DNA from 3 places in the Paenarthrobacter sp. NPDC056912 genome. Region 2 is predicted to be linked to each of the others. Evidence: riboswitches for the same ligand, from Rfam matches in the RefSeq annotation. Region 2 holds a riboswitch; each other region holds the start of a gene.
What was found. A riboswitch is a leader RNA that binds a small molecule or an ion and turns the genes downstream of it on or off. The one in region 2 is predicted to bind S-adenosylmethionine.
Positions count from the first base shown of each region.

Region 1 (2,256 bases), on a different contig from region 2:
CGACGTCGCCAACCTCGGCAAGGACGTGGTGTATGCCGAGGTAGCAACCCACATCCTGCCGATCGGCATCGGCGGCCTGGTCATGGCCGCTGCTGTCGCAGCCATGATGTCCACCGCTTCCGGCGCCCTGATCGCCGCTGCGACGGTGGCCCGTGCGGACGTTGTTCCGTTCGTTGCCAGCTGGTTCGGCAAGACCATCAACACCGATGACACAGAAAACCCGGAGCACGACGTCCGGGCAAACCGTTACTGGGTACTTGGCCTTGGCATCGTCGCGGTCCTGATCTCCATGGCCGCGCAGGACGTGGTGGTTGCCCTCACCATCGCCTACGACATCCTGGTAGGCGGCCTCCTGGTTGCCATTCTGGGTGGCCTGGTGTGGAAGCGCGGAACCGGCATCGCTGCGGCGTGGTCCATGGCGATTGGTTCCGTGCTGACCCTGGCGCTGCTGGTCATGTTCGCCACCGGAATCATTCCGAGCGCAGACGGCGTCTACGCCAACGAACCGATCTACTTCGGCCTGGCAGCCTCGTTCCTGGCCTACGTGGTGATTTCCCTCCTCACACCGCCCACCGACCCCGCGGTCCGCGCCGCGTGGGACAAGCGCGTGGCAGGGGCCGTCTCTGACGAGCTCCCGATTCAGGAACACCCCGTCAGCAGCCACAAGGCCAACTAACAGGAACCTTCGGCAGCAAACAGGATACTGAGCAAAGTTCGACGGCGGTGCCGCCCCTTTCCGGGGCAGCGCCGCCGTTGTTCTGTGCCCGACAAATGCGAGTTGCGGGGCCTGCTTTGCGCGTTCAAACGGCCCGAAACCACGCAAAGCGGGCCCCACAACAAGAAACACGTGCGGTAAAGTGATTCCAGCTTCAAGAGATGTGGCGCCAAGCTCCGACTGGCCACGCACCAACCCCATGTTCACGGGTGGTTCGGATGAGGAAGCGGCCCGTCCCGGACCAGAGACAACCGAGCGGGCAAGAGCACTCCCCCAAGGAGCATTCCCTTGCCGTACCAAGGTGATACCACCCCTGCCTCAAGCATCCCCCTCCCGCCTGCCACTCACGCGGTGGCGGTGATTCCCGCCGTCGACCTTGTCCTTGGAACGGTGACCATCACCACGCACGGCGGGTCAGCCCGGTTCCAGCATCCCGAACCGCGCATGATCGAGCGGGCGCTGGCCCGGGCCGTGCGTTCAACGCGCTGGTGTGAAGCGTCCGGAACCCTGACAGTGACTGTCGCCGCCCCCGGCCAAAGGGCAGGAAGCGAACGGCACTTCCAACTCCGCAACGGGGCCGAGGGCTAGCTGCCCTCGTCCTCCCCGCGGAACTCTTCGGTGTCATCGAGCGGGACCACGCGTTCGTCGTCCTCGGGGGCGTCTACTTCCTCCACCCAGGCCTCGTCCACTTCCTGGTCTTCGCTGTAGTCATAGGCCGGGTCCGACTCAATGGTTGCCCGGAGCGGGTGATTGGCGTGTGATTCGGTGGTGTTCATGCTGCAACCTCCGTCTCGTGGGCCGAGCGGCCCAATAACCGGTTGCGGGGAGAGGGCCCCGCCCCTGTTCTTCCATCTGAGCACCGCGCCCGCAAGGGGTCAAGAAGGGCCGGAAATTACGGTGCACCGAACATTCCAACTAAGGAATACCAGCCGAAAATCCCCGCCAATTAGCGGTACAGTGGGGGCTGCAATGGGGCCGCAACTACCCCACCCAGCACAGGAGAAAAAGTGCAGAAGCACCAGGAATCCCCCGATTCGTCGAGCCCCGCTCCGGATCCCACCCCTCAAGACCCCTCTGCGGAAACAACGCCGCCCACGGCTTCGGACATCCGGCGCTGGCGCCAATATTTGGCTGACGAGCGCGCCGAGGCCGCCGTCTACCGCGAACTCGCCCAGCGCCGCGACGGCGAAGAGCGCCAGATCCTTTTGGCCCTGGCCGAAGCCGAAGGACGCCACGAGGCACATTGGCTCAAGCTCCTGGGAGAGCACGCGGGAATGCCCAAGGCCGCGTCCATCCGCAGCCAGCTCCTGGGCTTCTTCGCCCGCCACTTCGGATCAGTATTCGTTTTGGCCCTGGCCCAACGGGCGGAAGGCCGTTCCCCTTACGGCACGGATCCAGCAGCCACACCGGCCATGGCTGCCGACGAGCAAATCCACGAAGAAGTAGTCCGTGGCCTGGCTACCCGGGGTCGCAACAGGTTATCCGGTACCTTCCGTGCAGCGGTCTTCGGCGCCAACGATGGCCTGGTCAGCAACCTTTCG
Region 1 is NZ_JBHUCD010000020.1:82,900-85,155, reverse strand. It holds gene ACFRJ9_RS19510 (sodium:solute symporter) at 1-676, shown strand, start outside; SAM riboswitch class IV at 868-987, shown strand; gene ACFRJ9_RS19505 (hypothetical protein) at 1,004-1,303, shown strand; gene ACFRJ9_RS19500 (hypothetical protein) at 1,300-1,491, opposite strand; gene ACFRJ9_RS19495 (VIT1/CCC1 transporter family protein) at 1,723-2,256, shown strand, end outside.
Region 1: linked by a shared signal. The riboswitch ahead of ACFRJ9_RS19505 (hypothetical protein) and the one ahead of ACFRJ9_RS18525 (aminotransferase class V-fold PLP-dependent enzyme) in region 2 are both predicted to bind S-adenosylmethionine.

Region 2 (2,256 bases):
CGGACGGGAGCCCGAGGCGCTTCAGGAGCGGGTGGGCGCAGAAACGGCCGTCCCGGAGACCGATTCCGTGCTCGGCCGCCAGGTATGCGGCGACCAATCCAGCGTCGAAACCTTCAACAGAGAAGTTGACCACGCCAATGGTGTCCTCGGAATCGCTGAAGATCTGGTGGACGGTGACGCCGTCGATCGCCCGCAGTCCATCCACAAGGTACGAGCGGATGGAGGCCTCGTGGGCATGCCACGCATCCTCATCCAGCCCTGCCAGAACCTGGGTGGCACGGGCAAGCGTGGCTGCGCCCAAAACATTGGGGGAGCCGCCCTCGTGGCGGGCCGGTCCTGTGGCCCAGCTGACGGAGTCCAGGCGGGCCTCACGCACGGCTCCGCCGCCGGCCAAGTGGGGGGGTCCTGCGTCAAGCCAATCCGGCCGGCCAACAACAACGCCTGCACCGAAGGGTGCATAGAGCTTGTGGCCGGAGAAAACAACGTAGTCGACGTCGGCCTCGGCGATGTTGATCCGGCGGTGCGGAGCGAGCTGGGCCGCGTCCACCACAATCCGTGCCCCGTATTCGTGGGCCAACGACGCCAGCTGTGCGATGGGCAGGATTTCGCCGGTTACGTTGGAAGCGCCCGTTATGGCGAGCAGCGACACGCCGCCCTCGCTGAGCTCCGCACGAAGGTTCTCCAAGGTGGCCGCCAGTGTTGGGGCCGCAATGACGCTGCGGTGCGGTACACCCTGCCAGGGAAGAAGGTTGGCGTGGTGCTCAATATCCAGGTAAAGGACCTCGCCGGTGTTCTGTCCGTTGACCTGGGGAAGGCACCCGGCCAGCAGGTTCAAGGAGTCCGTGGTGTTGCGGGTGAAGATGACGGAATCGTCCGCCCTGCCGCCGACGAACTCCCGGACGATGTTTCGGGAGTTCTCGTACACCGAGGTGCTGATCTGGGACGCGTAGCCGGCGCCGCGGTGGACGCTGGCGTAGTACGGAAGAACTTCGTTCAGATAGGCCGACACAATGGTCAACGCAGGTGCCGAAGCACCGTAGTCGAGATTGGCATAGCGAACGTGGCCGCCCTGAATCAGGGGCGCCTGCAGTTCCGCGCCAGTGACTGCGGCCAGCGGCCGCGAGGCGGCGGCTGCCTGTGCGGAGGACGGCCTGGTGTTTGAGTTTAACGTGACAGTGCTCATGGGACCTCACTCAAGAGGGACCCCCGCAGGGGATCCGCGCTTGCCGTATCCGTTCCGGACCGGCCAGGTCGTCACCCGGGGCACCCCACCGCGAATGGAGGGTTGCCGGCCAGCAAACCGGGGTTTAGCGCTGGCACTCGTGACCTGTAAAGAGGTTAGGGCACCTCCGACGCTCCCTCCAAAGCCGCCAGGTTTTGTTAAGCACATTGTTACGGAGAATGGCGGGCAGTCGTTTCGTCGAATAAAAGACGGCGGGTGCCTCCCAAAGGAGGCACCCGCCGTCGAAAATTCGCCAAAACTGTCCAGAAGTGTGCAGGCTGGATTACATCAGAGGAGGTCGTCCAAGGCGGGGTTGAGCCGCTTGAGGACCTCGGAATGCAGGATGGAGTTCGTCGCCAGGGCATTGCCGCCGAAGGGGCCGTCTTCGCCCTCCAGGGACGTGAAGCGACCGCCTGCCTCCGTAACGATGGGGACCAGCGCTGCCATGTCATAGAGGTTCAGCTCCGGCTCGCAGGCGATGTCCACGGCACCCTCGGCCACCAGGCAATAGGACCAGAAGTCACCGTAGGCGCGCGTGCGCCAGATGTCCTCGGTGAGCCCCATGAATTCATCCAGGTTGCCGCGCTCCTTCCAACCCGAAAGGCTCGAGTAGGACATCGAGGCGTCTGCCAGGCGCGAGACATTGGAAACTTTGAGTCGGGTGGCCGATGCCAGGGAACGGCCCATGTAGGCGCCCATTTCCTTGGCGGCCCACCAGCGCTTGCCCAATGCGGGCGCGCTGACCACACCCACAACGGGCTCTCCTTCGTCCACGAGGGCGATCAATGTGGCCCACACCGGAACCCCGCGGACAAAGTTCTTGGTGCCATCGATGGGGTCGATAATCCAGCGACGCGAGCCGTGCCCGCTGCTCCCGAACTCCTCGCCGAGGACGGCGTCACGGGGACGAGAGCGTGATAACTGCCCGCGGATCGCTTCCTCGGCGGCCTTGTCGGCGTCCGTGACGGGTGTGAGGTCAGGCTTGGTTTCGATCTGCAGGTCCAGTGCCTTGAATCGGTCCATGGTCTGGGCAT
Region 2 is NZ_JBHUCD010000018.1:109,181-111,436, forward strand. It holds gene ACFRJ9_RS18525 (aminotransferase class V-fold PLP-dependent enzyme) at 1-1,183, opposite strand, end outside; SAM riboswitch class IV at 1,215-1,328, opposite strand; gene hisN (histidinol-phosphatase) at 1,511-2,256, opposite strand, start outside.

Region 3 (2,256 bases), on a different contig from region 2:
TCCCTCGGCTGCCCCGACGTAACGCGCGCCGCCTGTCCACTCTTGGTAGGAGTCCAGCTCAGCCAGACGGTCCTCGGCGGTTTGTCCCCGTGAATCGAGGATGACGTCCAGTTCCACCAGGGTCCGTGGTGCTCCGGCGGCGGCCGCGGCTTGGGCCGCTGCCGGAAGGGCGTCCGCTGTGTCCGCGGATACCAGGGCAACGTCGGCCTCGACGGCGGGAATCAGTTCAGCGGGCGCGAACACCACCAGTTGGCCTTGGAGGGGGCGCGGGATGATGGACGGGCCCTTGACGGAGAAGCGTTCGCCCTCGAAGTCCGCGTAGTGCAACTTGTTCCGGTCCAGGTACCGGCCGGTTGAGACGTCACGGATCACGGCGTCGTCTTCCCACGAGTCCCAGAGCAGACGGCCGGCTTGGACAACGTCCGCGGCTTCATAGGCCGCATCGCCTTCCGGCAACGGTGTGCGACCCACTGCCCGGGCTTCCTCTTGGAGGTTCTCCGCGTTGACCAACCACCCCGCCCTGCCCAGGGAGGAGTAGTCAAGGCTGGCCAACTGGGTTGCCACATGAAACGGCTCAGCGAAGAGCGTGCCGGCCTCGGGGACCAGCCCGATGGATCGGGTGATGGGTGCTGCGAAGGCCGCACGCTGGATCGCATCGATCCGGCCCGCGATTCCGGTGCTTCCGGGGTCCACCACGCGGGTGTCCCGGAACGTTGCCACGTGGAAACCCGCGATATCGGCAGCCTGAACAGTTTCACGAATCCGCTGGCCCCCCAATAGTGCCTGCGGCTCGTGCTGTGCCCTGCGCCATGCGGCCGGGTGGGCTCCATCGCCGTCGAGCTCCACGGCAACCACTCGGGAACGGAATTCGGGTTTAGAAGGCATGGTGATCTCTTTCTTTACGCCGCTCAGCGGCCGGGACGACATTCACTTGCCGCAATTGCGGCCAGGTCTGTTTCCGGAGCACCCCGCCATTAATGCCTGAGGGTTGCCGCAGCACGAGCCGGTCCTTGGCGTGCTGACTCTTGACCTATGAGTCGAATGTAGGAGCGGCTCCAAGGAATGTACAAACCGCTGGACTCGGGGCGTCAACGCGGGAAATGGCGCGTCAAGCGGCGGCGAAAATCGTCATCTTCGCCCCGCCAAAGAGCACGTATGACGGTCCGTTTCGCAGAATTTCCTCAGATTTAGCAGGGTTGAGCGGGGTGACGGATCGGCTTTGGCGGCGCGTCGGCCCTCCGTAGTGTCGTGCCATGCCGAAGCCCTCCGTTACCCCCTTGTCCGTCCTCGACCTCAGCCCTGTGTCGGCCGGGCAAACCCCCGGTGACGCATTGCGCAGCACCCTGGCCCTTGCCGCTTCCGCCGAGGCCTCCGGCTACTCCCGCTACTGGCTCGCAGAACACCACCTCAATACCGGTGTTGCTGGTTCAGCCCCGCATATCCTTGCCGGGCTGGTGGCCTCCGCTACCAAGACGATCCGGGTGGGCACGGCCGCCACGCTGCTGGGAAACTATCGCGCGCTCCAGATCGCTGAAAGCATCGGAACACTCGCGGCAGTGTTCCCTGACAGACTGGACCTGGGCTTCGGACGCTCCGGCCCGCCCAAATCACCCGGCGAACCTGCGCCCGGATTCGTGGCCGCGGCAGGCAGCATCCCGGAAGCGGATCCAGCTGTCCGAGTGGTTGACGGCCTGCTGGTTCCGGCGCCGCGTCCGATTTTCGGGGCAGTGCTTCCGCGGAAGTTCCGTTTGCAGGGCGAGCTCCTTGGCCGCTTCCCTGGTGACACTGAAAACTTCGAAGACGACGTTCAGGACATCATCGGCTTCTTCACGGGCGAATACCGCACCAGGCACGGTGAGGAAGTCACGGCAACCCCTGCCCTGGGCCAGTCGCCCCAGTTCTGGATCCACGGCTCCACCGCCGGACCCAGCGCAAGGCTCGCCGGCAAGCTCGGGCTTCCGTTCGGGGCCAACTACCACGTGGCACCGGCCAACGTGCTGGATTCCGTGGCCGAATATCGGGCACACTTCAAGCCCTCCGCAGCATTGGCTGAACCCCACGTGATCGTTTCGGCCGACGTCCTGGTAGCGCCCGACGAGCACCGTGCGCAGCGGCTTTCCCGAGGGTACGCGCAATGGGTCCACGGGATCCGCAGCGGCCACGGAGCCATTCCCTACCCGTCCCCGGAAGATGCCCTTGAGCTCCGGTTGGATGCCGAAGCCGAGGACCTCATCAAAGACCGGCTGGACACAAGGT
Region 3 is NZ_JBHUCD010000002.1:78,618-80,873, forward strand. It holds gene ACFRJ9_RS02345 (LLM class flavin-dependent oxidoreductase) at 1-885, opposite strand, end outside; SAM riboswitch class IV at 923-1,031, opposite strand; gene ACFRJ9_RS02350 (LLM class flavin-dependent oxidoreductase) at 1,254-2,256, shown strand, end outside.
Region 3: linked by a shared signal. The riboswitch ahead of ACFRJ9_RS02345 (LLM class flavin-dependent oxidoreductase) and the one ahead of ACFRJ9_RS18525 (aminotransferase class V-fold PLP-dependent enzyme) in region 2 are both predicted to bind S-adenosylmethionine.